Regions from separate parts of the Bacillus sp. JJ1127 genome, predicted to be linked through region 3. Evidence: riboswitches for the same ligand, from Rfam matches in the RefSeq annotation. Region 3 holds a riboswitch; each other region holds the start of a gene.

Region 1 (14,460 bases), on a different contig from region 3:
AAGCAACTATTTCGTTTTAAAAATGAAGTAGAGGATTGTTATATTGAAGGTAAAGAAGTATATTTGTTTTTCAAGAAGAGTATTCGAAATTCTAAACTAACAAACCAGTTTCAAAAAATTAGTACCCCAGCAACGTTGCGGAACTGGAGAACCGTAAACAAACTGAGCGCAATGGCAGAAGAAATCCTATCGTAAACAAAAGGATTATTAAACTCCTTACAAGTGAAGTCTTGTTTTTCTCTAAAATAAAGAGAGAAACAAGGCTTTTTGCATACATAGTATTCTTATTGATATCTTTTAGAAACAATGAATTCTACAAATAGAATGACAAGAAATGAAGAGCAAAACGCAATAAATAAAGAGAAGTTATGAATGTTATGAAGGGAATAGAAAACAGAAAATCCTTCTGTAAAAATTAATAAAATAAACATAATACCAATTAGAATAAAATAACCTATTTTGAAACTAATTTGGTTTAGAAAATAACCGAGGATGAAAGAGACCCCAAATATGGTTCCCCTAGAATTATTCCTTCGGTTATAAGGGTATTGCTCACTGTAAAATGAAGCACATTAATAAAAAAGATTTTATCTGGATTGAATGTAAAAGTTTGAGTCTGCATATATTGGGTAGGGATGTCAGATTAAATTAGGGGGTATCTATGTCTATACTTCTAAAAGCGGGTGCAGACGCTGGAAATAATGGTCTGAAATTAATGGTGAAAGGACAAAAGCCAATTTATATTCCAAGTATTTATTCGCTATACGTTGGAGAATCAACAGGTTTATTGGATGAAGTGGATATACCAATATCTGAATTAGAAAATCACATTGATGTAACCATTAGTTCTCCATCTTTAATGCTAAACAACGTACGTTACATTGTTGGGCAAAAAGTTATTCAAGATCAATTAAAAGGGACAGAAATGGAAAAGAAATCTAATAAGTCAACAGATGAATTGATGATTCTTACAATTTTATCAGGTTTAGCAATTAGTGCTATGCGTCATAATCCGAATTCGAATCGTATCAATATTCGTTATGATTTATCAGTTGCTCTTCCAATGCAGATTATTACACAAGAAATAGCAGCAGAAAATGCGCAACGTTATATGGGAACTCATAAGATTGTTTTTCATTATCCAAATGGAAGAGATGTCACAATAAACGTCTCGGTTGAATTTTGTAAGTGCCTACCTGAAGGAGCATCTGGTACTTGGGGGATTGTGTATGATGAGGAAGGAAATGTTTTAAAGCACAAAGTTGAAAAAGAAAACGATATAATTTCTGAGATAGATTTCGTTGACAAAACATTATTATCTTTTGATATAGGTGCGGGTACAACTGAGGAGGTTGTTTCATATGGAGTGAATTTCAGGCCGCAATTGAGTAAAGGGTTGGCCTATGGAGTCAAAGAAACTTTATTGCAAATCATTACAAGATGGAACAGAAAGTATCCGACAAAAGCGATAGATAGTATTACAGAGTTTAATCAAATTTATTTAAATGAGAATCATCCTAGAAATCCTTTATTAGTAGAAGAGTCACAACAGGCACTTCTAAGTTTAGCGGCACGGGTTGCGACAGATATCATCAATAAGATTGACGATATGAAAGATGATCCATACGTATTTATTTATGGTGGGGGAGCAGTCATCATTAAAAATAGCTTGCAATCGATTTTAAAACAAAAAGGAAGGTTGAAAAATGTAACTTTTGTAGAAAACCCACTGTTCACAAATGCACGTGGATTATTAGTATACACTTGTTCTCCAAGGTATAGGGAACATAAACAAAAAGAATTACGAATTTAACATTAAGTTAGTTGGTGTAAGCATGCGGCGTAAACGATATAAACGATATAAACGTGGTGATAGAGTAAAAATATATATAAATCACTCGGTACCTCCAGAAATGATTGCTTGGTTGAATAAACAATCGAATGTAACAAGCTTCTTTTTTTACGGTGTACAGCAATTGTTTAAACAGGTCGGAGATGTTGATGTATCGAAAACTTTACCGAACAGCCATGTTTTTTCTTTATATGTTGAACATGCATCTACGTTAAAATTTGAAGTCAGTCCTTGTAAAAAAGTAATGATGGAAAAACAAGAACTTGCGAGATGTATGGAAAAGGAGCCTTGGGAATATATTGATCAAATAGACTGTCCTTTTTTTTAAACATGTAAAAATATACTTAATGCCACCGCTATACATATGAAGCTAGCGGTGGCATTTTAAGTATAGTTGTTCAATCTATTTGTATAGAATGAAATTCACCTCATTAGCAAAGAAGATTAAATTGTGGTTACAGCCAAGTAGAAAACAACTGTAGGAATTGAGTCGTCTTATTCAAGCTGATAAAATAAAACCAATCGTTAGTCATATTGTTCAGTGTAATGAACAAAAAAGTAGAGAAGCGCACAAATTAAGTGAGGGTCAGCATACATAAGGAAAGTTAGAAGGTGAAAGTCTACACGTCGCTTTTTTGGCTGAAGATCTTTCTGACGAAGAAGTTGAGCAACTACTTCGTTTTAAAAATGAAGTAGAGGACTATCATATTGAAGGGAAAGAAGTATATTTGTTTTTCAAGAGGAGTATTCGAAATTCTAAACTAACAAATCAATTTCAAAAATTTCGTACCCTAGCAACATTGCGTAACTGGAGAACCGTAAACAAACTGAGCGCAATGGCAGAAGAAATCCTATCGTAAACAAAAGAACTATTAAACTCCTTACAAATGAAGCCTTGTTTTTCTCTAAAATAAAGAGAGAAACAAGGCTTTTTTGCATGAATAGTATTCTTATTGGTATCTTCTAGAAACAATGAATTCTACAAATGGAATAACAAGGAATGAAGAGCAAAACGTAATAAATAAAGGGAAATTATGAATGTTATTAAGTGAATGAAGCATAGAAAATTCTTCTGTCCAAATTAGTAAAACAAACATAATGCCGATTAAAACAAAATAGCCAACCTTGAAACTTTTATATGTAATTTGCTGTCCCATTTCATCTTGACTTTCTTCGGATATGCCGTTTGGATCTCCCCATGTAATATGGTTTAGGAAGTAACTGAGGAGTAAAGACACTCCAAAAATTGTCCCACCCAAGATTTCTCCTTCGGTTATGTATTTATAGGTTCCGTGCATAAGCAGCCCGATTAACGGTAGTAAGGTAATTATGAGAACAATTTTCTTTCGATTCATTTTTTCACCCCTCCTTAAGTGTAGAAAAGTCTTTGCATGCAATAGTATAAACATGGAAATATAGGGTGTCAAATGTATTTTACACGAATAAAAGCGGTAATTATACGTAGTGTGGATGTAAGTATAATTACCACTTTATTATTTTACAGGTTATAATCTTTGAACAACAAAAGTGATCGCATTTGTTTTTAATTGAATGGATTTTTCATTCCGGATGATGTTATATGATAAATTTTTTACTTCTATGTGTATTTCTCGCCATCCTTTATAAATATCTTTAAGTATATTCATCATTATTTCAGTAGGAAGATTTACTTCTATTAATGCATCTAGTTCTTCGTTTGTTTCTATATCAATTTCTTGAATATTAGAATTCACAATCAGACAATTGATGCCGTTATGTTTAGTTCCATTTTTTATGGATAAGAGTACTTTTTCAAAGGCCTCTTTTGAGTGAACATGTTCTAAGCTGGATACTGCAATAATGTAATCATAGCTTTCAGGTTGAATATCATAATTTTCAATTTCTACTTTGATTGTTTCGATTGCATCAAAGACATGATATTCCTTGCTGTTTGTTTTTAATTTTGTTAATGCGGAATCCAGTAAATCGACACATGTAACTTTACCGCCACCATCGATTATCTTTTGAGCGATTGGAATACTATTTCTTCCTACGCCAGAACCAAGATCAAGTACTTTTATTTGATCTTGACCTTCAAAATAATTCATCATCTCCATTACTGTTTTTACAGGTTGATGAAGCCAAGAGCCAGCTTCGAATAATTTGTATTGGTCATAACAAAGATCGTGATATTTTTTTTCTTCTTGTCTAATGTGCTCAATTCGATTCATTTTGTTCACCTACAGTTTCCTATGATTAAATAAACTAATAAGTTAGACACAGTCTTTGACTCTTGTTTTTATTCAGTGTACAAATTTTTGGAAAAATGATGTTTATTCATTTTAGTGAAGACATTTCCTTAATTTAGACACTGATACTGCATTCTAATTGTTCTAGCGATTTTTTCTTTCTATCAAATGGACTTATATACAATTCGATAAAAATTGTAATAAACCTTTCGATTCAGAAAAGTTAGGCATCAACGGTGGAATCAAAAAGTACCCCTTAGTATTATATAAATCTATTTTAATTTTTCGACATCTAAATTCTTGCTATGTAGAATAAAAAGTAACCTCCGCTCGTTTGTTCTTTCTGTTTTTTACTTCGCATGTGGCAGAAAAAGGGCTTGACCGCTTCTATGAATGGCCAGATCCTCTCTCCCATCTAAAAAGAGGGGGTGTATGTCGGTATAGATTTACTATTAATAAATCGGACGGTCCTCATTTGCTTATTTATGTAATAGGTATTGAAAAATTAGTGTCATGATCAGATTTCTGAAAGTAAGTAACGTAGCACTTCAAATACAAGTTAAATAAATTTGTTAATAACATAACTAAAAACACAAGGACTTGCGAATACAAATCCTTGTGTTTTTAAGATTGTAACTGATAGATTATAGATCGTAAATTTTCATCTCGTATACATTTTCGGACATTCATCACCAGTTGGTTCATAAAAACAATGTCTTTTAAATTGTCCTGCAAATGGCTGATTATACCACTCTGGTGGACAACTGCCTGTCGGACGGAAATACCAAAGGGACCATCTTGCCGGCCAGCGCCATTCACCTTGTAAGACGCGTCTTGCTATGTCTTTTTCTGACTCACGAGCACGTTGGTAAAAATATCCATACTGCACTGCTTCAAATCCACCTGGGCTTTGATACACTGCATCATGTACAGTACGTATTTGTTTGAAATCTAAGCAATCACAGTATACACGGTTTACTACAACGCAACCGACAAGTTGTTCGCCTTGTGGTCCTTCACCTTCAGCCTCCGCACGAATTAAACGTGCTAACAAATCAACATCACTTTCAGTGTAGGGAATAAGAGGCATACGTGTACCACCTTTCTGGAAGTATTATAGTAAAGTTTATGTAAGGAAAATAAACTTAGTGCTTTTACAAGTTTATTTTTAAAGAAAAGGAGAACAATAAATAAAAAGTATTAGCATTTCTATTTTCATTAGATCTATTTCATTCGATTGTTTTATAAAACTATTTATTTTAAAAATTAGCTAATGCAATACCACAAATAGAATACTATGATGGAGATATGGGGAATTAATAGGTTCACACCAAGAGAATTGAGGGGAATAACATGGAAATAAAAGTCGTTTTAACAGGGTATGGAGCGGTGAGTAAAGAACTTGTACGTTTAGTGTATGAGAAATCATTTACTTTAAAAGAAAGGTATCATATCGAATTTTTAATAGTAGGGATTGTTGGGCGGGATGTATCTATTTATGATGGTAACGGTTTACACCTAGAACAACTTCTTACTTTTGGAATAGGCACGAATGCGTTAGGAAATTATGCAGTATATGATCCGAAGGCAAAAGCGGAAATGATATGGAATGGTAATGTACTAATTGAGGCAACGCCTACTAACTTACAAAATGGCGAACCTGCAAAGTATTACATCCAAAAAGCAATCCAACATGAAATGGATGTTGTATGCATTTCGAAGGGTGCACTTGTTACAAATTGGAAAGAAATAAAAGAAAAAGCAAAGTCGAAAAATGTGCGTATTCGTTATAGCGGTGCGACTGCCGCAGCATTACCTACATTAGATATTGGACAATTTAGCCTAGCAGGATGCCAAATTGAAAAGATAGAAGGCATACTGAATGGGACAACGAATTATATCCTTACAAAAATGGATGAAAAAAATATAATTTTTCAACAAGCATTGCAAGAAGCAAAGGAACAAGGAATTGCTGAAACGAATCCTACATTAGACATAAATGGTATGGACAGCGCTTGTAAACTATTATTATTGGCAAATAGCTTGTTACAAACAGAATATTCACTGGATGATATATTTGTAAAAGGAATAGAACATATTACAAAGCAAGATATCCAAAAAGCAAAGGAAAAGAACAAATCTCTAAAATTAATAGCTACAGCATATAAAGATAGTTCTGGAATTGTTAAATTAAAAGTAGGTCCATGCGAATTGAATCAAGGTCATCCGCTTGCTAATGTCAATGGAACAGAAAAAGGAGTCACCTTCCATACAGATACGATGGGTAAAGTTACTTCCATTGGAGGTGCATCAAATCCAAGAGGGGCAGCTGCTGCGGCGTTGAAAGATTTGATTAATTTGTATCGAAAAGATATGTGATAAAAAAGAAGATCAGTTTTTAATAAAATGAGAATCACAACGAAAAATATTGACAAATAATTATTTTTGTGTTATGATTAATTATTTGTTAATTGACGTATTTTCCTCTAGCGTGATACATTTTAGTAAGAGCAATAACTTCACTAATCTATGTATCGAGGAGGAAATGTAACATGAAAATAGAAAATGGACTGTCAGTTTTAGAATTGAAAATCCAAGGATTTGAATTAAATCCAACATTACTTTGGGATGAAAAAGCAGCTATATTAGTCGATACTGGTATGCCAGGACAATTAAAGCAAATTCATGATGCAATGAATGATGTTGGTGTTCCCTTTGAACAGTTAAAAGCAATTATTTTAACTCATCAAGATATAGACCATATTGGAAGTCTTCCTGAAATACAACAGAAAGCAGATCAATCTATTGAAGTGTATGCACATGAACTAGATAAGCCATATATTGAAGGGCAATTGCATTTAATGAAAACAGATCCAAGTAAAATGAGTAAAGATCAGTGGGAAGCACTTCCAGAAGTTATGCAATTCCTATATAAAAATCCTCCTAAAGCAAAAGTAAATCAAATATTAAAAGATGGACAAAGATTGCCCTTTGTTGGAGGCATTGAAGTCATTCATACACCAGGGCATACGCCGGGACATATTAGTTTATATAGTGAAAAGCATAAAACATTAATCACAGGTGACGCTATGGTATATGTTGGTGGAAATTTAAACGGGCCTGTTCCGCGAACAACACCAGATATGAAAACAGCTACAGAATCGCTTAGAAGATTTTTAGAATTTGATATTGAGAGAGTGATTTGTTATCACGGCGGTGTTTGTGATTTGAATGTGAAGGAACAGATTGAAAAATTAGTAGGACTAAATAACTGATACTTCTATACTCATATATTTGACTGTTTTCTGAATTGTGCTATGATGAATATCAAAACTACATAGTTATTATCTATCCGCTAGGGGTGCCTATATAGGCTGAGATCAAAGAGTACTTTTGAGACCCTTGGGACCTGATCTGGCTCATACCAGCGTAGGGAAGTGGAAGTGACAGAAAATGATATTTATAATGTCCAAACCACTTTTTTTACTTGTCTAAAGAAAGTGGTTTTTATATTGATCATTTCTATACTGAGTACCTATATTAAGAGAAATTTCATTTAGATTTGGACTAAGTAGTTGAATCGTTAGTAATTGACTAATAAGAAATTTTATACATATTCATCGGAGGGATTTAAATGTCATTTTCACAGCTATTACGTAAAGAAGTTCATCCAATTTGGGAAGCAAGTTTCCAGCATCCATTTGTAAAAAAATTAGGGGAAGGAACGTTAGATTTATCTAGTTTCCGCTATTATGTATTACAAGATTCATATTATTTAAGTCATTTTGCTAGAGTACAAACGTTAGGAGCGGCAAAAGCTATTGAATTAGAAACAACAGCTCGTATGGCGCATCATGCACAAAATACATATCAAGCTGAATTATCACTGCATGAGAATTTTGCAAAAAAATTAGGAATCACTGAAGAAGAAAAGGCTTCTTTTGTTCCAGCGCCAACTGCTTATGCGTACACATCACACATGTATCGTGCTGCTTATGAAGGGCATTTAGGAGACATTATTGCAGCAATTTTACCATGTTATTGGCTTTATTATGAAATTGGTGAACGCTTGAAAGAATGTAAGCCTGAAGAACCGATTTATCGAGAATGGATTGCAGCATATGGATCGGATTGGTTCCGTACTTTAGTGGAAGAACAAATCGCACGATTAGATAGGATTGCTGCGACAGTAACAGAAGCCGATCGTAAGCGTATGAAACAACACTTTGTTATTAGTAGTCAATATGAATACTCGTTTTGGGAAATGGCTTATACATTAGAAAAGTGGCCAGTGAATGAAAAAGCAGAAGATGTAACTCTATAAGTCGGAATAGTTATAATCAGATATGAATAAAAAGAGGTATCATTCTTTAAGATAATTTGAAAATCCCGCTAATCCATAAATAGCGGGATTTGTCATTTCTGTATACAAATGTAGTTATCTATTGTCAATTATAGTTTTGTTTTTTTGTTTACTTTTGATGTAAGCAGGATTAAGATGTCTTTTAGGAATAGTAGTATTAAGCTATGAAACATGCCTTTGTATTGTGATTATTTAGAAGTGAGGAATGCTAGAAAAACAACAACATTTGCTTTACGATATAGAAGCTAAAAAATTGAAAGGGATGAGAAATTATGAAGAAACTTGATGTACTGTTAATGCTGCTCAGCTGCTTGTTTCCAATTGCGGGTTTTATGAAGCAAATCCCTTTAGAATTGTCATTGTTTATCGGGGGATTATTATTTTTCACTAGTTTCGGAAGTTACTATGCAAAACGAATGCATTCACGAATATGTAGTTGGTTAGCTTATGCGGCATTTATCACACTCCTTATGGCAATTTGGAATCAATACGTAACAACTAGCTCGTTACTAGCAAATGCAAAAATTGCAGCATGTATTGCTTTGATTCCATTCGTGTTCCGATTCCGTACATATGCAATTACTTTAGGTTTACTTGCATTATGGGGAGCTTTACTATGGGATATAAAACAAATCCAATCATTAGCAGTTCTTGGGCGTATTATGAACTTACTGACTACAGAACGATTGTATCTACTTATACTAGTAGTAGGCTTTATACTTGGTGGATTGCTTGCATACGCACTAAATCGTAACAATAGTAATGAAAAACAAGGAACAACAAATCTATTCAAACAAAAAAAGAAACGAATTAAGCCTACATTTAAGATTCGTATTCCGAGTTTGCCGAGATTAAAAGTTAAGATGTTAAAATTCGGCGGGAAATCTGCTAAATCAAAAGAAATACGTACGTATGAACCAAATCGTGAAGAAAGAGCTCCAACGTATCATACGGTGCCTACAGAGTACCAACATCAGAAAACAGAAACAACACAAGGCCAAACAAGAATGGAACGCAGAAGAAATCGTTATAACGCATAAAGAAAATGCTTATATAAATATCTGAACCCGCAATACCCTTCATGTAATGGATGGGGTGTTGCGGGTTTTTTGCTGTATAATAATTAAGATATGGATATTTTAATTATTGAGAGATTTTATAAGGAAATAATTGAGAAGAATGGATTGATGTTTTAATTCGTTCTACAGGTATGGAGCCGCTTGTAGAAAATAATTATAACTTGTGTGAACTTGGACCAAGAGGAACGGGGAAATCTCATATTTATAAAGAGATTTCTCCAAACTCCATCATTTAGCTGAATTTTTAAGAGAAATGCGTAAACGTTCTTTCTCGGATGCACTTGATCAATTCTTTAGATTGGGAAACAACTTGAATCAACGTGATGTTATCACAGTGCGGAAAACTGTTTTTGGTTTGATTAAACTGTTATATCCAAACGGCGATTATACAAAAGATGATGTGGAAGAAATGCTTCTATGCATTAGTAGGACGAAGACGAGTAAAAGAACAATTAAAGAAAATTGGCGGAATGGAACATTATGATGTTAATTTTTCTTACATTGATAATGAAACGATGAATGAAGAGTTTGTATCTGTTTCGGAACAAGGGGGAGGAACGTTAATTCCAGAGGGGATAAACAAATCTGGACATATTTATACTGTTGCTCGTGGGAAAACAGGGATGATTGGTACTTATAAGTTAGAAACAGAAGTTGTAAACGGCAGTGGTAAATTTGAAAGAACAGGATTAAATTCGGATCGCGATGCAAAAGAAAGCATTGACACTGCTTTTCGATTCTTTAAAGCAAATAATAAAAACATTAGCGGCACAATTAGTACAACAACGAAAGATTATTTCATGCACATTCAAGATATTCATGGTGTTGGCTTAACTAGCGAATTATCGCTTGTAGCATTTATTGCATTATGTTCTGGTACTTTAAATAAACCTGTGCAAAGTCAAATGGTTGTGTTAGGATCTATTAGTATAAGTGGTACGATGAATAAGATAGAAGAATTAGCAAAGGTACTACAAGTTTGTTTTGATTCAGGCGCTAAGAAAATTCTTCTTCCAATGACAGCCGCTGTTGATATTCCAACCGTTCCACCGGAATTATTTGCTAAGTTTCAAATTGCATTTTATCAGAGTGCTGAGGATGCTGTGTTTAAGGCTTTAGGTGTGGAATAAGTGAATATAATCATAATAAGCAGTCATCAAGGTATATAAAAGGTGACTGCTTATTATGTTTTAGGAGGAAAGCGAGTACGATGGAAAAATCAAAAGCAGAACGCAAGAGAGATTTGGAAATTGTGAATCTATATCATAAAACATTAACGGAAGCTGAACTTGAAAAACTTTCACTAAATTTCTTAGAATGGAAAGAAGGAAAGTTACCGTATTATAAACTAACAGAACTTATTCATGATTTTCATAAGAAGAATCAAAAAATATGGTCCATGTTTCATAATTCAATGAATGACGAGTTTCTTATTTTTCAAGCTAAAAAAGAATTAAATATGTTTACCGAACAAGACATGAAAAAAGAACATTATAGAAGATGGATGAATTTTTCTTAATGAATAATTTTTCGTGTAAGAAATACATATGACTGAAAATAGAATTGTTAACGTAGAAAGAAAGGAAAAATAATATGCAACTTATCCAATGTACAAAAAAATTAGCCGATGAAATGAAAATAAAAGTTCAAAAAGTAGATACTGCCGATTTCAATCCACTATATTGTTGGCATGCAAATCTTTTTAAAATTGGACGAAAAAAATGTGTAATGATTATGAATAACGCTACAAGGTACCACTTTGTTATTTACGGGGTATTAAAGAAAGACTTGCAAAACTTAGATCTTGTATTTAAGAAGAATTTAACAACATGTTTATTATTAGATGGCATTGAGCCAGAAATGATTGAACAATACTTAAATCATGATTCAATTGTACAATATGCAGCAACGAATAATCGTAGTATTCTTTCACAAATAAATGAGTCCATTTTTGCTGTAGATCATTATTTTTATTATGAGTTAGTAGAAAAGCAGCAGGAGTTTATAGATTTAGCGGAGATGAATCAAAATCTTAATCATATATATATGCTGAAGTTATCAAAACAACCAGTTGAAATGATGAGAGATGCCCTTAATCAACAATTTTTGCTAGATAAATAAATTTTTATTTGGAGAGTGTTCTTAAGAAGCATTATAAATTGACGGAGGTGTTAACAATGCTCATTATCATCACCATCTCAGCATGTCTCTTATTTTGCATTAGCTTACTACACGTCTACTGGGCATTCGGAGGGAAATGGGGCACACATGCTGTGATCCCAACTGAATCTGGTAAAAAGGCTTTTACACCCAGTACTGGAGGAACGTTATTGGTTGCTCTTTTGTTAAGTATAGCAGCGGTACTTTTATTATTGCAGGCCAATATCCTTGTTTTATCCATTCCATATGTTTTCGTTCAAATCGGTTCTTGGATTTGTATGTTTGTGTTTGGGATAAGGGTAATTGGTGAGTTTAACTATTTCGGCATTTTTAAGAGAAAAAAAGATACGTATTTCGCCAAAATGGATACGATGTTATTTATCCCGCTTTGTGCTTTTTTATCTGTTTCATTTCTCCTGGCAATTATTAAATAAAAGCAATCTAAATCTATGTCACACTATAAACTACATGATTTTAGAAATGAATAGAGGGAAATACATGAAAGATAAGTTAAGTCAAGTCATTGATAGCATGCCAGAGGAAGAAGTGAGATCTTTACTTCACCTCATTCTACTCCAACTTGAATTAATAGAAAAAAATAAAGATGAAGAAACGATCAAAATGTTGGCGGAAATACCAAAACAATTGATTGAATCTCAAAAACCGAAATTAAATATTTTAGATAGTAAACATGTACATATTGCATTCGGTGATTCACCAGCAGGTTGTTTAAAACACATACTGAAAGAAGAAGGTTTTAATCAAGACTATGTCATTTCATTCTCTGACGCATTTTCTGTCGGTCCCATTCATCAATTGGGTTTAAAGTCAGGTCAGGTTGCTCGCCAGCAATGGTTATCCAACAACTTAAACTCATATGATTTTTATTTTGAAGAAGAATACTTACCGAGTTTGATTCATTCATTAGAAGAAATACAGTCCATTTCAAACGATACACCAATTACAATTTGGAAAGCGGATAATGCTCATGAACATGTAGGACTTTGTTTTGTGCTTGCCGAGTTGAAGAATAAGAAAAATATTAGAATCATCAATACTTCAGAGGCTCATAGAAAACTATTACAAACAGAGTACGGCATACGTGGAACGGGAGAACTATCATCAAAGAATTTAGCAATTATTCTTAAGAAATATGGAGAAAAGTCATTTTTAGCTGAAGAGACTCGAACAGCACTCGAAAAAGAATGGGAAGTTCTATCTACTAGTACAGAGTTATTACGAATCTGGAAAGATAGTGCAGTGCATGCTGTACAAGAAGATTATTTTGATGATTTTATTGTTGAGTGCGCGAAACGAATAGGAGCAGATAAAGCTTTCTATAAAGCAGCGCGGGTAATTGGAGAAGCACTTGGACATATAGAGCAAGTAGTGGGAGATGTTTTTCTAGAATATCGCTTACAGGCTTTAATCAAGAAAGGGACATTTGAGGTGAAAGGATCATTAAAAGCAATGCGCTATTACAGTGTTATGTTAAATAGATAACAGCAGAGCTTTATTTTTTATAGTTAGTAAAATGAATTTGCTATATAAATGGAATTCAGAAAGACAAATTTGGGCGATGCATAAGCCTCCTCTGGGTGAAGTATTACATATGAATGTTTTAAAGTGACAAATAAAAAGAAGGTGATTTTTCATATGTATAACCAACCGAATTATCCAGGTATAGGGTATGATCAAATGATGTATTATAATCCACAAAACCAAGGATATTATGAAGAAGCGATGGAACTGAGAGAGCTTGATCATGAAGAGTATAGACCTGATGATGGCCGACGTCACCACCTCCATCACAGGCACCATCATTACCGTCAGCATTCGCTGCACCTGCACAAATAGGGAATATGAAATCATTGATGTGTAATTGTTTAGGGAGATGGGGGTACTTGCGTCTACATCGACCAGGTCCTTTTGGAAGAGATTTATGGTTTTTTGGGGTATCAGGTTACACGTGGCAAGCTGGCCGTCGCCGGAAAGTCAGTTATCGATACCAACAAATCAGTAATTTTATGTGCTTTGCTTAGAGAGAATCAAAGAGGAGATCTTCTCTTTGATTTTTTTATATTTTTCAAGTTTCAAAGTAAGGTTTTGACAAAAAATTATAATATTCATACTTTTTGTGAGTTATAATTTATATGTTGAAGTGATTTCTACACAAAATGAAAGTGAGGGAGTGCAATGTCTTTAAAAAACAAGGTTGGCCGAAACATTGAAGATGGTATTCATTTAGCTTCTGCGGAGTTTAAAGAAGATGCTTATGAGATTTATAAGGAATCACGTGAACTACAACCTATTTTGTTCGTATATAAGGGTGAGCTATGGACAGAGTGGCTCATTACAAGATATGAAGATGCATTGCCACTTTTAAAAGATTCTCGCTTGAAGAAAAATCCGGAAAATGTATTTTCTCAAGAAGGATTAAAGCCATTTCTTTCTCTTGAAAACGGTGATTATTTAACGAAACATATGCTTAATTCAGATCCGCCTGATCATAGTCGTTTGCGATCACTTATCCAAAAAGCGTTTACTCCTAAAATGATTTCACAATTAGGTGGACGTATTCAGCATATTGCGGATACTTTATTAGACCATGTAGAACATAAGCATTCCCTGAATCTTGTTAATGACTATGCGTTTCCATTACCAATCAATGTAATTAGCGAAATGCTTGGTATTCCAAAAGAGGACCAAGAGAAATTTAGAATATGGTCTCATGCGGTAATTGCTTCACCTGAAACACCCGAAGAAATAAAAGAAAAC
Region 2 (12,858 bases), on a different contig from region 3:
TTTGACACAAATTCGCCATTAACATAACCAGTTTGACCATTATGGTTAATTTTGAACCAACCATTTTCTTCTCCAATCACGTTTAGTGCTTGTCCTTCGTAAACACGAGAGATGATATCGTGAGAAGTACTAGACCCTGCGCGAACGAGCAATACGTCAGCAGTCACTTTGTAATTTGAATTGTTTTGTGATGCGGCTTGAATAGCTTGTGCAGCAGGCTTTTGTGCATTTTGTTCAGGTGCAGCTTGAACGTTATCAAGTGTCGGGGCTGCGCCTCCTGCTACAGACACTGCCGCAAGACCAGCAAGATATTTTTTCATGTTTGTCGATTCCTTTCTGTCTGTAATATAGTGATGAAATATTTACCAACTGTTAAAAATTCTAAAAGGCATGTCGATTACTGTCAAGTCTTATAAGGGAATCCGAATATGACAAAAAGGTTACAAAACAAAATCAAGGTGTGAATTACCACCTTGATTTTCACTAGAAATCCATATATTGAAAAATGATTAGAGTGAAACTATACGCATTTAAGATAATGAGATGTCAGAAACCGAAAAACTTTGTACAAATGATTTTTGTAGTAATTTTGTGGTTGGACCAACTTGACCGTTCAAAATAGCAATTCCATCAAGATGTGTCATAGGTAAAATCTCCACGGTTGTTCCTGTAAAAAAGCACTCGTCTGCATTATAAACATCACGAATACTAAATAGTTCTTCTTGCACAGGGATTTGTAGTTTATTGGCTAAAGATAGAATATACTGACGGATAATCCCGTTTAAGATTAAATGATTGGCGGGATGCGTATAAAGAGTACCGCTTTTTACAAGAAAGAAATTAGAGTGGCTCCCTTCTGTGACGATGCCATTACGAACGAGAAGTGCTTCTTTACAACCTTTACGTTCTGCTTTTGTATAAGCTAATACATTAGGTAATAAATTTAGTGATTTAATATCACAGCGAAGCCAGCGTGCATCAGGTTCTGATATAGCGCGTATCCCATATTCAATCCATAGGGCAGGTCGTTCTTTTTTTGATATATAGGCATAGATTGTTGGGGCTACATCAAAAGAAAATGCATGTGCACGAGCTTGGACCCCACGAGATACTTGTAAGTAGACTGTTCCGTCTTCATGAAAGTTATTATTTTCGAGTAATTTGTAGAGTAATGTAATGAGTTCAGCTTTGGAGAATGGAAGTGTTAATTCGATTTCGTCCATTGAGCGATATAATCTTGTTAAATGTGGATCTAATAAGTGCAGGTTTCCTTTATAGATACGAATGACTTCATAGACGCCATCACCAAATTGTAATCCCCGTTCTTCTAACTGTATGTACGTTTGTTTTTTATTTGTATCAATAACAGTATCATTCCATAATACAAATCTTTCGTATGTCAATTTACGTCCCATCCTTTCTTAATCGTTTGAATAGTGAGTCGTGATCAAAGTAAGGGTGCTACTATATCACTTACTAAAGTAAAAAATCCTTTTGGTTGTTGTTATGTAAATTCTTTTCATGATGCTATTTGTAGGTAGCAAAAAATGTGCTGGAAATAAAAAGGGGCTAGCCTGTAAGGATCAGATGAATAAGGGCCATCAGTGAAGGTGAAAATTTTTTTATTGTATTTTGCATATACAAATTCGAAAATGAGCAATAAGAATCCTGCTTTTTACGATAAAAAAAGCAACATTCAGCATGAATGTTGCATAAGGAGGATAGCTATGTTTCATAGGGACATTGTCTTGTTAAAGGCTTGATGGATGACAAATCAGAACGTCCTTTAAAGACAATTCGTGTTACTTCCAGTAACACTAGAAAATTGTTAACAAAAGTTCCTAACATTCCCCAAAGGAAACTTTTCATAAAGTTTGAAATGAGAGACGGGGAATATATGCGACTTTGCTTATAAATTCAATTATAAAGATGTTTCATAAATTTTATGTAAATATTTAGTGAAGATTATGTAATTTTAACATCTTAGTATATAGTTCCAAATACTATGTTTAGGAAAGAGATGATGAATGAGGATGAAAAAAAGACGCCGGGATTACTCGGCGCCCTTTTTGTCTTCTTTAATAACGGTTTTTACTTCGCCAGTCTTGATTTTGTTGCTGTCAGAGAAGCGAAGTAAATCTCCCTCAATGAGTTTATCAGACATGTGCAGTTCATTTTGTGCACGGTCAATCATTGCTTGAGCTTCATCTTTTGGTACTTGTACGACCTCGCCTGTTTCGCGATTATAGAATGTATTATTTGTGTACATATATTGTTCTGTTACAAAGCTTCCATCGCGAAGAACAACGAATGATTTATAATCTGGTGAGAATACATCATGACCGAAGTGAATGTCATTGCTTGAATCAACACCAAGTAAGTTTAGAATTGTAGGTTTAATATCAATTTCACCCGTTGGTTTTGAAATTGTTTTACCTTCTTTTTGACCTGGAACATGAATAAACATTGGTGTTTTTTGTAAGTTCATATGATCAAATGTTGTAATTTCTTCTTTGCCTAAGAACTGTGCCATTGCACGGTTATGATTTTCAGAAATACCATAGTGGTCACCGTAGAATACGATAACAGAGTTATCGTAAAGACCTTCTGCTTTTAGACGTTCAATAAAGTGTTTTAACGCTTCGTCTAAATAACGAGCTGTTACTACGTAACGGTCAAATACACCATCACCAGAGTTATAAGGTTCAATGAACTTTGTTCCCTCATCGTAATCAAATGGATAATGGTTTGTTAAAGTAAGGAAACGTGTATAGAACGGTTTCTTAATATTTTTTAACATATCCACTGATTGATCAAAATACTCAATATCTTTTAAACCCCACCCTAGTTTTGTTTCAGGTGTAATTTTATAATCTAATTCGTTAAAGTAACGATCGTAACCAAGTGCAGGGTACACGATGTTACGGTTCCAGAATGTTGCGTTGTTTGCATGGAATACAGCTGTGTAATATCCTTGCTGACGCAGAATTTCTGGGGTTGCTGTATATTCATTGTTACCGTGTGTAAAGAATACAGCACCACGGTCTAATGGGTATAGCGATGTATCTACTAAGAATTCAGCATCTGAAGTTTTTCCCTGTCCAGTTTGGTGGAAGAAGTTATTAAAGTAATAACTTTCTTTTGCAAATTGGTTTAAGAATGGTGTAACTTCTTGACCATTTACAGTTGCACCAATTAAGAATGTTTGTAGTGATTCAAGAGAAACGACAATTACGTTTTTCCCTTTGGCAACGCCAAACATATTTGGATCCGGTTTACTTTGATTTGTTTTTACATAGTTTTCTGTTTCTTGTAATTTGCTACCATCAGCAAATGCTTTTTGTGAACTTGATTTTGCTTGCAAGCCAAGGTCATATACTTGGTGTGTATATAAACCTAAGTTTTTTACGAGCATAACACGGTCAAATGAACGAGTTAATAGCTCTGGGCGCTCAGTTTCTGCAAGACCTAAGTTTGCGAAGAAAATAGCAATAGTTGAAACGAAATATAAAGAACGCATTGGACGTGATACACGTTCCGTTTTTGCGAAGTCTTTCTTTTTCTTTAATAGCACGAAGAAAAGAATAATATCGGCAAATGCAACGATGATTTTGTAGTTAAGTAGTTCTTTTACACTGGATCCTAGCTGTCCAAAGTTGGATGTTTGGAAAAGGACTGGTAAAGTAACGAAGTCATTGTAGAATCCATAGAACATTACGTTACCAACAAGAATGATTGTTAAAACACAATCAATTCCAAGTGCTATATAGTTCCGTTTCTTCCCTTTTGCGAATAATGCAAGACCCACAAACAGTAATGATGTCGCTAATGGACTAATGAATAAGATAAATTCTTGCATGAAAGATTCAAGTTTTAAATCAAAGCTCGTACGTGTAATAATGTAAGTTTTCAGCCATACAGCCAAAGCAACGAACAGAGTAAAACGTACATTATGAAATTGTGATTTTAAAGATTCCTTCATCCATTCCACCCTTTCTCTATCAGGCTTGGTCGATTTTGGAGCGAAAAATGCTAAAATAAAAAATACATAGTTTTCTTTGCAATGAGTAGAGTTTTTGATATTCACCCATGTACGACTTTAACTATGCATACCCTTTTGGTTTCTTTTGTTGGTTCATAAGTATAACGTCATCTCTGTATTATACAACAAAATTCAGTTCTGAGAAACACTATAACATTTTACATCTTTTTGTATTTTTTAATTGTTACTGCCAGAGAAAACTTTAACATTGGTTTATATGCTCGTCAACTAGAAAATATAACAAAGATAAAGGGGAATGTTAAGCAGAATTCAATATTTTATATTAAGAAATATAAGTAGAAAGTATGATGTAATCCGCTAGGAAGCCATTATTATGAGGGAACATGGTTATATAAATCCATTTTAATTTTTCAATATACAAGTCGCTGCTATGCAGAATAAAACATGACCTGCACTTGTATTCTCCCTTTGTTTTCATCCTTATATGTGGTAGGAAAAGGCCCTGACGGTCAGATGCTCTCGTCCATCTAAAAAAGGGGGGATGTCGGTTTTTTAACTTGTATCTATATAGAAAATATACGAACGCTTGTTCTTTTGTTTGTTATCTGTTAAAATGAAATTCCATTGGTAAGCTATGTGTATATTTGATGAACTTTTTCTTAAATAACGAAGCTAGTTTTTTAGAAGATATATCTGTTTTTTTGATAATGAAAAAAAGTATGGGGGCTGTTTATATGGAGCGGAAATTTTCAGTCGAAGCGTTTTGGAAGAAAGTAAAACATGTAGCAAAACAAGCAGGACAGTCGGTTATTTATGCGAGTTTATTACTGTTTTATGTGTTGCAAAGGCCAGATGTTCCTAAACGGGTAAAGGCAACAATCATCGGAGCGCTTGCTTACTTTATTGCACCAATTGATGCGATTCCAGATTTTATAGCTGGGATTGGTTATACGGATGATTTAGGCGCATTAACGGCTGCATTATTGCAAGCATCTATGCATGTAAATGAAGATGTGAAGGAAAAAGCACAGATGAAATTAGCGGATTGGTTTGGTTCGGATATAGATACATCGTTTATCGATCAAAAATTAGATCAATAGGTGAGAACTGTCATAGACTGACAGTACGAACATAAGCGAGGAAGTGCACTATGCCATCAGGAAAAACACATACGAAAATAAACTTACTTTCCCTGCCGATTGTTTTGTTTATGCTTGTTTCATATGGACTAACAAATTTTGATTTTCTATTAACTTTTGGGATTGGATTTTTAATTGGTACGTTTTTTTTAACACCGGATTTAGATACTCATAGTAATGCCTATAATAAATGGGGATTACTTCGGATCTTTTGGTATCCGTATCAATGTGTGATGCCTCATCGTTCTTTTTTAACGCATACGATTGTAATAGGTGACCTTATTCGTATCTTGTATATGCTACTAGTCTTTTCTCCATTTCTATACATATTAAATGAAACAGTATTAGACGGAAAGCTAGTAGAAATGGCAAAAGAGCACGATGTATCATTAGTGACATTTGTAATGGGAGTTATTGCTGCAAGCGCACTTCATATTATAGCGGATCAATTGAATACACGTCGTAAAAGAATTATGCGAAGAAAAAAGAAAAGACGAAGAAGATAAAGCACTTGCGAATTGCGAGTGCTCTTTTAGTGTTTCAAGGTTGATTACAACGTTTAATCAAACGTTTGTTTAAGCAGAGGAAGGTTGTGGTGATAGCTTTTCTGAAAATAAATCAAACGTTTGTTTAAAAAAAGTTATTTTATTATTCATAAATAGAAAATGGATAAATAAGCAGAAATTCGGTTTAAAATAATAAAATTTTCAAAAAATATCCCCAAAAAGGAAATGATATGGTAAAGTATAAATATAGTGATATGAAAACGTTTTCCTTGGACGTTTTTTATTTTAGACTGAAAGGTATGATGACCGGATAGTCTATTGATATGATTATGAGGATTTTAAAACAGGGGATTACAGAAAGGGAGAGGGACAATGAACACATGGACGCAAGTTTACGATCCGTTCGGTAACATTTGGGTTTCCGCAGCGGTCGCACTTATTCCAATTATCTTTTTTTTCTTGGCTTTAGCAGTTTTTCGCATGAAGGGGCATGTGGCAGGATTTATTACAGTGGTATTAACAATTTTAGTTGCAATATTTGCATATAAAATGCCGTTTACAATGGCAATGGCAGCAACTGGATATGGTTTTTTATACGGGTTATGGCCAATTGCATGGATTATTATCATGTCGGTATTCTTATATAAAATTTCTGTAAAAACAGGACAGTTTGACGTAATTCGTGCATCTGTATTATCAATTACGAATGATCACCGTCTACTCGTTATCTTAATTGGCTTCTCATTTGGAGCGTTTCTGGAGGGGGCAGCAGGATTTGGTGCACCAGTAGCAATTACTGCTGCACTTCTTGCGGGTCTAGGTTTAAATCCTTTATATGCGGCTGGGCTTTGCTTAATTGCTAATACAGCACCAGTAGCATTTGGAGCGATGGGGATTCCGATTACAGTTGCGGGGCAAGTAACAGGTATTGATCCGCATAAAATCGGGCAAATGGCTGGGCATCAATTACCATTCTTATCAATGTTTGTTCCGTTCTTTATCGTATTTTTAATGGATGGCTTCAAAGGAGTAAAACAAACGTGGCCTGCATTATTTGTAGCTGGCGGTTCCTTTGCTATTACACAATTTATTACAGCAACATTTTTAGGGCCAGAGCTTCCGGATATTACATCAGCGCTTGTCAGCTTAGTATGTTTATCGTTATTCCTGAAAGTGTGGCAACCGAAAGAAATCTACCAATCTAATCAAGAAAATGCTGAAGTGGCAGCAACGACTGCATCTATGCCAAGATTAACAGCGGGAAAAGTCGTAAAGGCTTGGTCACCATTTATCATTTTAACGATTATGGTAGTTATTTGGAGTCAGAAATTCTTTAAATCTTTATTTGCTCCAGGCGGGGCTCTAGAAAGTCTTGTCTTTAAGTTTGAAATTCCAGGTTTGCACAATCTAGTAATGAAGGCAGAACCGATTGTAAATAAACCAACGCCTTATGAAGCAATATTAAAGTTGGATGTTATATCGGCGACTGGAACAGCAATTTTAATTGCTTGTATTATTTCAATATTTGTGTTGAAAATGAGTGCAAAACAAGCAGCTGAAACGTTTAAAGAAACCTTACAAGAATTAAAGATGCCGATTTTATCTATCGGTCTTGTATTAGGATTTGCATTTATTGCAAACTATTCTGGTTTATCATCGACACTAGCATTAGCATTGGCGGCAACAGGTGGATTATTCCCATTCTTCTCACCATTCCTTGGCTGGCTAGGCGTATTCCTAACAGGATCGGATACATCAGCAAACGCATTATTCTCTAATCTACAGGCAATTACAGCGCAACAAGTTGGTGTAAAAGAAGTATTGCTTGTTGCGGCTAATACAACAGGTGGTGTAACGGGTAAAATGATTTCTCCGCAATCGATTGCGATTGCGTGTGCAGCAGTAGGACTTGCTGGAAAAGAATCTGACTTATTCCGATTTACATTAAAGCATAGTCTATTCTTTGTAACCATTGTTGGTATTATGACATATGTACAAGCTTATTATTTAACGTGGATGATACCGTAAGCAATAGTCATCAATTTAACACAAACAAGCCAGGTGCTGAAAGCACCTGGCTTGTTTCATAACCCTAACTCGATGGTTACGCACGGCATGAGAGACTATTCATCCCCGATTAAGGTTTCAATTTATCAACTGTTCGAGAAGGCATATCGACTAGCAGACAAAAAACGATATGTAAAAATACAATTCATTTATTTGTATTTTTCTGATTATCGTGTATGATGGGAAAGTATTGAAAATTAAATCAGTGATAAACTAGGGGTGCTTAAGTGATGCTTAGGCTGAGAGAGAAGTGCGATAACTTCTTAACCCTTTGGACCTGATCTGGCTCGTACCAGCGTAGGGAAGTTAACGGCTTTACATAACAATGTCTTTATGAGCCAGGTCCTTGTTTTACTATGGACCTGGCTTTTTTATTTGGTATGCGCTGGCCACAAGTTTTGTTCTCGTCCTTGTCACAAGAAAAGCGGAACCGATCATTACGATTGGGTGAAGTGCAAATCAAGATACTTGAAACTAATTAGGAGCCGACTCGCGGTTCTGAGCAAAGAAGGTTTCTTGAAATGATAAAGGGGAGGAAACACAAATTATGAAGCAATCTGTTTCAGCTGAGCAAATTGAATTGAAGTCGAGTTTACCAGGGAGTAAGAAAGTCTATGTTGATGGACTACGTGAAGGTATGAAAGTACCAATGCGTGAAATTGAGCAAAGTGAAACAAACGGTGTACCAAATCCACCGATTCGTGTATATGATACGAGCGGTCCATACACAGATCATGCGTACAAAGTTGAGCTAGAAAAAGGAATTCCAGCGCCGCGCCATGCTTGGATTGTTGAGCGCGGGGATGTGGAAGCGTATGAAGGGCGCGAAATGAAACCAGAAGATGATGGTGTGAAGGCAGCATCTCAGCATACACCAGTCTTCCCGCAAATGGATCGCAAGCCGCTTAGGGCAAAGAAAGGTGCAAATGTAACACAAATGCACTATGCACGTAACGGTATTATTACGTCTGAGATGGAGTATGTTGCGATTCGGGAAGGGATGGAACCAGAATTTGTTCGTAAGGAGATTGCTGAAGGACGCGCGATCTTGCCAGCAAACATTAACCACCCAGAAGCAGAACCGATGATTATTGGACGCAATTTCCATGTGAAAGTTAATGCGAATATCGGAAACTCTGCTGTATCTTCTTCTATTGCGGAAGAAGTAGAAAAGATGACTTGGGCAACACGCTGGGGTGCGGATACTATTATGGATTTATCAACGGGAAAAAATATTCATACAACGCGTGAATGGATTATTCGTAACGCGCCTGTACCAGTTGGAACAGTGCCAATTTATCAGGCGTTAGAAAAGGTAAATGGGATTGCTGAAGATTTAACGTGGGAAGTATATCGTGATACGTTAATTGAACAAGCAGAGCAAGGCGTGGATTACTTTACAATTCATGCTGGTGTACTACTTCGTTACATTCCAATGACAGCAAAGCGTATGACAGGGATTGTTTCACGGGGCGGCTCGATTATGGCGCAGTGGTGTTTATACCATCATAAAGAAAACTTCCTATATACTCACTTTGAAGAAATTTGTGAAATTATGAAACAATACGATGTTTCCTTCTCTCTTGGAGATGGATTACGTCCGGGTTCGATTGCAGATGCAAATGATGAAGCACAATTCTCTGAGCTTGAAACACTTGGTGAGTTAACAAAAATTGCTTGGAAGCATGATGTGCAAGTAATGATTGAGGGACCAGGACATGTACCGATGCATTTAATTAAAGAGAATATGGAGAAAGAAATTGATATTTGCCAAGGTGCACCGTTCTATACACTCGGACCTTTAACAACAGATATCGCACCAGGATATGACCATATTACCTCTGCAATTGGTGCAGCAATGATCGGCTGGTTTGGTACTGCAATGCTTTGCTATGTAACGCCGAAAGAGCATTTAGGATTACCAAACAAGGATGATGTTCGCGAAGGAGTTATTACGTATAAAATTGCAGCTCATGCAGCTGATCTTGCAAAAGGGCATAAAACAGCGCAACAACGTGATGATGCACTTTCAAAAGCTCGCTTTGAATTCCGTTGGCGCGATCAATTTAACTTATCTTTAGATCCTGAACGTGCAATGGATTTCCACGATGAAACATTACCAGCAGAAGGAGCAAAAACAGCTCATTTCTGTTCCATGTGTGGTCCGAAGTTCTGCAGTATGAGAATTTCACACGATATTCGTGAATATGCAAAAGAAAATGATTTAGAAACAACGGAAGCAATGGAAAAAGGTATGGAGGAGAAAGCTAGAGAATTTAAAGAAGCTGGTAGTCACTTATATCGATAAATAGAGTATACGATTTTGAACACCTCTTTACTTCATTGATCACATGTACTTAACTTAAATATAGAAGCCCCCTTCGCTAAGACGGTAGCAGAGGGGGCTATTATTATTTCTCCTTTAAGAACGTTCGATCTTTTAAGAATAAATTCCAGAAGAAGATAAAGCCTGGAAGCAAGATTGCGATACCAATCGCATAGAGAATAAGCAAGGCGTAAAAAGTTTCTTTCGTTGTAAAACTTGTAGATACAGTGACATCTGGATAAATGATATATGGTAGATGTGCAACGCCATAAGCGTAGCTTGCAAATGCATATTGTGCAACAACTGCTAAAACAGCGATTCGCGGCCAGCCGAGTGAATCGTATTTTTTATTTGTCCACCAAAGGGAAGAGTATCCGATGACAAATAAAATAATGGAGACTGTAAACCAAGGAAATTGTTTAATTAATCCTTGCATGAGCCAGTGCGTTTCTGGGTCCATAACAACAAGGGCGATAATTGCTGTAACGAGTGTTGCTGGACCGAGTATGATGGCATTACGTCTATAAAGACGATACGTATCCTCTGAGCGTTGTTCTCTTGCAAAATCAGCTAAAAAAAGAGAGGACAGGAATAGCTCAGAAGTTAATCCGAATAACATATAACAATAAATTACAGGGCTTGAAAGAAGCTTTCCGTATAATAGAGCTTCTTTGCCTCCAGAAGTCGTAATATAGGCGCCTTCTGTTACGGGTAAAACCGTAATTAGCAAGGCGGGAATTAAAAGTCCAGTAATACCAGAAATAACGCGCATGGTATGTTCATATTTTGGTACGGAATAGGCAAACACCATAAATGTACTACGAATGGCGACGAGAACTAAAATTAATGTCACAGGTACGAACATGACCGTTGCAAGGGTGAAAGTCGCTTTTGGAAAGAAACCAAGAAATGCAACAACAACAAAAACAAGGAACGTATTAGTGACTTCCCAAGTGGGTGATAAGTAACGGTTGGCAAGCTTTCCAGCAAGTGTTGGAAGCTTGGCGTATACCATGCCCCAAAAACCAGCTCCGAAGTCAATGGAGCCTAACATGCTATATACGAAGATAAGAGCCCATAAGATGATAATCGCAATACTTGCTTCATGCACGAGAATCTCCTCCTTGCTGCTTTAAATCATTTTGTAATGGATGTCTTCTAAAGAATGTCCGTAGTACGAAAATCGTTAAAGCGCCTAGTCCAATATACAAAATGACGAATACTACAAATAAAGGTCCGACAAAATCAGCGCGTGTGGCCGAATCGATTGTGCGCTGCATTCCATAAATTGTCCAAGGTTGACGACCGCTACAACTGAAAATCCATCCGCATTCAATACCGAACATCATAATCGGTCCACATGCAGCAGTTCCCCATAGTAGCCACTTCGGCAATTCTGCTCCTTTTTTTCGATAAATAAAGTACCAATAGAGAAGAGCAATTGTTGCAACAGCAAAGGTAAATGTGGCTGTACCGACCATTAAATCAAAGAATGTGTGGGTATAAAATGGTGGCCATGTTTCTTGTGGAAATGCATTTAACCCTGTTACAACGGTGTTAGGGTCTAATCCAACTAGTAAGCTGAGCATATTGGGAATTTCCAGGGCATAGTTTAATTCATGGGTTACAGGATCCACCAATCCACCAATCGCTAGAGAAGCGTGGGATTTCGTATCAAATAATGCCTCCGCTGCCGCTAATTTTTCTGGAGAATGCTCATGTAAAGCAATTGCGGATTCATGGCCGGAGATCCACATCGTTGCACCAGTAATAAATGTGACGACAAGCCCTAAAAATAATCCTTTTTTATGATAAGCAATTTCCCGTGCGCTTGTATTTCGTTTTAATAATTTAAATCCAGCGATAGAAGCGATGACAGCCGCTCCGGTTGCATAAGCAGTGATTACAACGTGAAAGGAGCTTGTGAAAAAGCTCGGATTAAAGAATGCTTTCCATGGATCAACGTTAAAAACGGAACCGTCTGGATGCATAGAAAAGCCCGCAGGTGTGTTCATCCATGTATTTGCTGAAGTGATTAACACAGCGGATGCAGTAGCACCGAGCATAACGAAAAAGAGAGATACGAGTCTCATAAATGGAGGTAATTTATCGGCTGCATATACATAAATAGACATAAATAACGCTTCTAAGAAGAAGGCAAAAATCTCAATTTGAAAGGGTACAGAAATTACCTGACCGACAATTTTGGCGAACCCGGGCCAAAGAAGTGAAATTTGTACACCGACAATTGTTCCAGTTGGAATTGCAACGCCGAGAAGGATGGCGAAAGCCTTTGTCCATCTTTTTGCCATGACGGCATAATCTGAATCTTTTTTCCAGTGATATAATACTTCGCTTATAAAAATCATTAAAGATAGTCCGATTCCAAGTGTTGCGAAAATAATGTGGAATGCTAATGATGAACCGAAGAAAGCCCGTGACAAAGTAACAGTATCCATAATTCTACTCCTTTTCATTTTTACCATTATTTTCTGATCGAATTGGAAAATTTATTCAAAAAGATGCCAAAAATATATATGTATTTTAAAAAGTGAATATGGTATTATGATTCTGAAATATTCAGAAAAGCTCAAAAAAAGAACGGGAAAATATTTCGTTTGTGTTTTAGAGCAAAATCTTTTATAATTTTTATGCGAACGTGAGTTCTGTTTAGGGTGTGGCTGAAACTAACAGAATGAGGAAGTTCATGTGAAATGGAGGGGATGTTTTATGTATCCTGAAGTCATTAACAAAATGGCATTTTCAAAAGAGCATAAAGATTTGTTATTAAAGTTATACAATAAAGAAATTACGCGG
Region 3 (4,976 bases):
TAGGGTTGGTCTTGACCAATGCTTTTTTACATTGGTCTTTTTTTTATGTACACACCCTTAAATGAGTAGTGTTATCATTTCTGGGTGTTATTTATATTTCTATATCTTATTATACGAAAAATAAAGGAGGTAATTTTGATGAAGAAATATTGGCACAAGTTATCGTTTTTACAGAAAAATGTATTATTAACCGTCCTTGTTATTTTAACCCTTGTTGCAAGTATGGGAGTACTCGGTTTTAATATGTTCCAAAACAACATGATGTCTTTATTTGAAAGACAATCTATTGAAACAGGGGATACTGTATTAAATGAGTTAGACAAGCAAATGATTGAAGATATTGCGAAGGACCCTGCAAGTCAAAGAGTGAAGAAAGAGAAGCTAACGGAGCAACTAGATGGGGTTACAAAAAAATTAAAAAGCGTGGGACAAGCATATGTAATGGGTCCAAAAACGAATGAAAAGGGTGAGCCGCAAATTGTTGGTTTAAGCACCAAGGTAGCAGAGTCCCTAAATGTGAAACCAGGAGATTATTTTGATATGCCTGATCGTTGGATGAACGCATACCATAAAGTAATGGATACGAAGAAGGCACAAATGACAGAAGTGTATAAAGATGATTTGGGTACATGGGTAACGATATTAGAACCAATTACTGATCAAGAAAAAAACATTATTGCAGTTGTTGCAGCTGATGTAGATGCTTCTATCGTTCCTAGTACAAAGCAAAAATTTATTATACAAGGCTTAATCTTTATTTCTATTTCATTAGTAATTGCTACTGTAATTCAATTTTTTATTGTCCGCAGTTCTTTAGCTCCGTTACAAGAGTTACGTGAAGGGTTACGTAAAGTAGGTGAGGGAGATTTAAGTATTCAATTACGAGAGCGACCAGATGATATTGGGATTATTAATACCTATTTCAATACTACAATTGAAAAATTTAAATCGATTATTGATAAAGTAAAGCAGACGGCAGAACAAGTTTCTTCTTCTTCACAAGAACTATCAGCAAGTACAGAGGAAAACAGCATGGCAGTTCAAGAGATTGCAAGCTCTATGGAAGGTTTAAATGAAGGAGCGCAGTCTCAAGAAGCTTCTGTACAAAAATGTTTACATATTGTACATGAGATGGGAAGTAAAATAGCAGAGATTACAGGTGCTGCTAAACAGGTTGCAAATGCGTCTGAAGGTATGGAGCATCATTCAGTAGAAGGAAATGAAGTCATTGATCAAATCATTAACCAAATGAACTTAATTCAAAGTGCAGTGCAAGATCTATCTTCTATTATTTATTCATTAGAAAATCGCTCAAAACAAATTAGCGACATTGTAACTGTTATCACAGGAATTTCGAATCAAACAAATTTACTTGCTTTAAACGCTTCTATTGAAGCATCTCGTGCTGGGGAAGCAGGGAGAGGATTTGCTGTTGTAGCAGACGAAGTACGTAAACTAGCAGAACAGACTGAGGCATCAGCTAAAGATATTGCTAAATTAATTGGAGAAACACAAGCAGAAACTGAAGAAGCTGTAGTTTCGATGCAAAAAGGTTCGAAAGAAGTAGAATCTGGGATTACACTTGTCCAGAGCAGTGGTGCCTTCTTCGAAAAAATCTCAAAATCGGCACAATCTGTTACGAATCAAGTTAAAGACGTTTCTAGTAATTCAAATGATATTTTCCAAAGCAGCCAAGGAATTGCTCAAGTTGTTGATGAATTGTCCCATATTGCTAAGACATATGCGAATAGTAGCAGCAATGTAGAAGAGAGTATGAAAGAGCAAGAAATGTCTGTTCAAGATATCGCGGAGTTAGCTACATCCTTAAGTTGGCTTGCTCAAGAATTACAAGAACTAATTGGTGAATTTAAAAGTTAATAGAATGTAAAAAAGGTGTGGTAAAAATCCACACCTTGTTCTTTTGTTTGTTCAATAAAATAAATCATGCTACAATGAAAACGAATTAAGAACCGGGGAGCCAATTGGCTGAGAGGATGTAAGAATACATCGACCCTCAACCTGATCTGGATAATGCCAGCGTAGGGAGTTACTTAAAGTGATGTAGCATATGTTATTTTATAATAACTTGCATACAAGGCTTTCCTACGTGATGGTAGGAAAGCCTTTTCTTTTTACAAACATATTTCGCAAGGGGGATTTTAGCATGTCACAACAGGTTACAATTTCATTTTCAGTAGTACCGCAAGCAAAAACGAAAGATTTATATGCAGTTGTTGATAAAGCGATTGAAGTCGTACAACAATCAGGCGTTCGCTATGAAGTAGGAGCGATGGAAACAACACTGGAAGGAGAATTAGACGTACTTCTTGATGTCATTAAACGTGCACAACAAGCTTGCGTCGATGCTGGTGCAGAGGAAGTTATTACTTCTATTAAAATCCATTATCGTCCAAGTACAGGTGTAACGATTGATGAAAAGGTATGGAAGTATCGTGATGAATATGAAAAACCAGAAGCGATCTAACATAACAATTACAACGATTTGGCTTATCCTTCTCATTGCTATATGGGAAGGATCGGTTTCAATATTTCAAATTGAATCGTGGATTTTACCGAAGCCTTCTGCTATTGTACAGGAACTGATTGGAATGAAGGATTTATTGCTGCCAAATACGCTGCAAACATTGCAAGAGGTTATCATCGGGTTATTTTTTGCGATTCTGCTTGGAACGAGTATTGCTATTATTATGGATGTTATTCCGCTCTTTCGCATTTTAATTAATCCGTTGCTTGTTATTTCACAAACGATTCCGATCGTGGTGCTCGCACCTTTATTTATTATTTGGTTCGGATACGGCATGTTACCAAAGGTGATGGTTGTTATTCTTGTTTGCTTCTTTCCGATTGCCCTTAGCATCGTAGAAGGTTTTCAAACGGTAGATAAAAACATGCTCAAGTTATTACAAACAATGCGTGCAACAAAGTGGCAAATCTATCAAAAGGTAAAATTCCCTGCCGTGCTTCCGTATTTTTTCTCGGGATTAAAAATTGCTGTCACATATAGTGTGATGGGGGCGATTATTGGGGAGTGGCTTGGAGCAAGTGAAGGATTAGGAGTTATGCTCACAAGAGCGACAAAATCCTTTTTAACTGCTCGTGTCTTCGGTATCGCAGCTATTATCGTCATGGTGACATTGCTCTTGTATTTTATCGTAGAGTTTATGGCAAGAATAACAGCACCATGGATATACAGAAAGGAAGACAGAAAATGAAAAAAGGCTTAAAAGTTATGCTAGCTGCACTACTCGCAGTAGGTGTCGTTGGTTGTAATCCGGCGAAGAAAGAAGAAAGTACAGATAAAGGGAAGAAAGTAACAGTTGTTTTAGACTGGTTCCCAAATACAAACCATACTGGTTTATATGTAGCAAAGACGAAAGATTATTATAAGAAGCAAGGTTTAGATGTAGAAATTATTCAACCGGGTGATAATGTATCAGCAGAGCAAATGATTGCTTCAGGAAAAGCAGATTTTGGTGTGAGTTATCAAGAAAATGTAACATCTGCACGTGTTGAGGGAATTCCAGTTGTTTCGATTGGAGCAATTATTCAACATAACACATCTGCATTTGCATCTTTGAAAAAAGATAATATTACTTCACCGAAAGATTTTGAAGGCAAGCGTTATGGAGGCTGGGGAGCACCAGCGGAAGAAGCAACATTAAAAACAATTATGGATAAACATCAAGCGGACTTTAGTAAAGTAAACAAAATTGTGCTTGGACAAACAGATTTCTTTAAATCGATTGGTCGTGACGCAGATTTTGAATGGATTTACTATGGATGGGATGGCATCGAAGCGAAGCGCCAAGGAAAAGAATTAAATACAATTATGGTAAAAGATTTAGATCCAGCACTAGATTTTTATAGCCCTGTTATTATTACAAGTGAAAAGCATGCGAAACAAGATAAAGATTTTGTGAAAAAATTTATGAGTGCCACAGCGGAAGGATATAATTTTGCGATTAAGGATCCGAAAGCAGCTGCTGATATTTTAATCAAAAACGTACCAGATATTAATAAAGATTTAGTGCAAGAGAGCCAAAAGTGGTTAAGTACAAAATATCAGGATGATGCAAAAGCATGGGGAGTACAAAAGGAAGAAGTTTGGACAAATTACATGAATTTCTTATATGATAACAAAGTTATTAAAAAGAAAATTGATGTAAAAGATGCCTTTACAAATGAATTCCTTCCAAGTGAAAAATGAGCGGATTACAAATAAAAGATGTTGTGAAGGCGTTCGATGGGAAAAATGTGTTAGAGAAGATTAGTGCTTCGATACACGAGGGTGAATTTGTTTCATTTGTAGGGCCAAGTGGTTGCGGAAAAAGTACGTTATTAAATATGATTGCGAGTGTCGAAGAGACGACTAGTGGAGAGGTAATGTATAATGACGAACTTGTCCAAAAACAAGATATCGTGAGTTATATGCCGCAACAAGATTTACTGCTTCCGTGGCGTTCAGCTTTGCAAAATATTGTGCTTCCATTGGAAATTGAGGGAAAGCCGAAGAAAGAGCGTCTTGCAGAAGGAATGGAAGCATTAAAACAATTTGGTCTGTCTGAATATGCAAATCATTATCCAGATGCATTATCTGGTGGTATGCGACAGCGGATTAGTTTCCTTCGTACTTATTTATGTGAAAAACCTATTATGCTACTTGATGAACCATTTGGAAAGTTAGATGCTTTCACAAAAATGGAAGTGCATCGTTGGCTTCTAGATTCCTGGCATCAAGAGAAACAAACGATTGTGATGGTAACGCATGACTTAGATGAAGCAATATTACTATCTGATCGGGTGTTTATTATGTCACAAAGACCAGCAGCAATTGTAGGTGAGGTGAAAGTTAACTTACCTCGTCCTCGAACGATGGATATGTTAACATCCCTTGAGCTAAAAGAAGATAAAACGGAGATTTTAAGAATATTAGCTCCTTATATGAGAAAGTAAAG

What was found. Region 3 has a riboswitch for thiamine pyrophosphate ahead of V7183_RS20430 (MTH1187 family thiamine-binding protein). Riboswitches for the same ligand answer to the same signal wherever they lie in the genome.
Region 1: it holds a riboswitch for thiamine pyrophosphate, as region 3 does, so the genes downstream of both, tenA (thiaminase II) here and V7183_RS20430 (MTH1187 family thiamine-binding protein) in region 3, are expected to answer to the same signal.
Region 2: it holds a riboswitch for thiamine pyrophosphate, as region 3 does, so the genes downstream of both, thiC (phosphomethylpyrimidine synthase ThiC) here and V7183_RS20430 (MTH1187 family thiamine-binding protein) in region 3, are expected to answer to the same signal.

Annotation. Positions count from the first base shown of each region.
Region 1 is NZ_JBALQK010000211.1:2,540-16,999, reverse strand. It holds gene V7183_RS19395 (DUF1697 domain-containing protein) at 1-195, shown strand, start outside; gene V7183_RS19390 (ParM/StbA family protein) at 662-1,813, shown strand; gene V7183_RS19385 (hypothetical protein) at 1,836-2,180, shown strand; partial or broken gene V7183_RS19380 (DUF1697 domain-containing protein) at 2,458-2,712, shown strand; gene V7183_RS19375 (hypothetical protein) at 2,803-3,207, opposite strand; gene V7183_RS19370 (class I SAM-dependent methyltransferase) at 3,358-4,062, opposite strand; gene V7183_RS19365 (cell wall hydrolase) at 4,742-5,170, opposite strand; gene V7183_RS19360 (homoserine dehydrogenase) at 5,434-6,459, shown strand; gene V7183_RS19355 (MBL fold metallo-hydrolase) at 6,633-7,355, shown strand; TPP riboswitch at 7,428-7,533, shown strand; gene tenA (thiaminase II) at 7,715-8,404, shown strand; gene V7183_RS19345 (DUF3959 family protein) at 8,716-9,483, shown strand; partial or broken gene V7183_RS19340 (BREX system Lon protease-like protein BrxL) at 9,618-10,652, shown strand; gene V7183_RS19335 (hypothetical protein) at 10,733-11,041, shown strand; gene V7183_RS19330 (DUF6933 domain-containing protein) at 11,116-11,643, shown strand; gene V7183_RS19325 (DUF3995 domain-containing protein) at 11,700-12,116, shown strand; gene V7183_RS19320 (DUF1835 domain-containing protein) at 12,181-13,185, shown strand; partial or broken gene V7183_RS19315 (hypothetical protein) at 13,339-13,724, shown strand; partial or broken gene V7183_RS19310 (cytochrome P450 family protein) at 13,879-14,460, shown strand, end outside.
Region 2 is NZ_JBALQK010000131.1:1,801-14,658, forward strand. It holds gene V7183_RS13460 (C40 family peptidase) at 1-320, opposite strand, end outside; gene V7183_RS13465 (D-amino-acid transaminase) at 531-1,415, opposite strand; gene V7183_RS13470 (LTA synthase family protein) at 2,054-3,982, opposite strand; gene V7183_RS13475 (YkvA family protein) at 4,738-5,103, shown strand; gene V7183_RS13480 (metal-binding protein) at 5,154-5,648, shown strand; gene V7183_RS13485 (lactate permease LctP family transporter) at 6,021-7,676, shown strand; TPP riboswitch at 7,921-8,036, shown strand; gene thiC (phosphomethylpyrimidine synthase ThiC) at 8,263-10,023, shown strand; gene V7183_RS13495 (cytochrome d ubiquinol oxidase subunit II) at 10,127-11,152, opposite strand; gene V7183_RS13500 (cytochrome ubiquinol oxidase subunit I) at 11,145-12,500, opposite strand; gene V7183_RS13505 (hypothetical protein) at 12,772-12,858, shown strand, end outside.
Region 3 is NZ_JBALQK010000228.1:393-5,368, reverse strand. It holds gene V7183_RS20435 (methyl-accepting chemotaxis protein) at 139-1,878, shown strand; TPP riboswitch at 1,962-2,063, shown strand; gene V7183_RS20430 (MTH1187 family thiamine-binding protein) at 2,165-2,485, shown strand; gene V7183_RS20425 (ABC transporter permease) at 2,457-3,233, shown strand; gene V7183_RS20420 (ABC transporter substrate-binding protein) at 3,230-4,228, shown strand; gene V7183_RS20415 (ABC transporter ATP-binding protein) at 4,225-4,974, shown strand.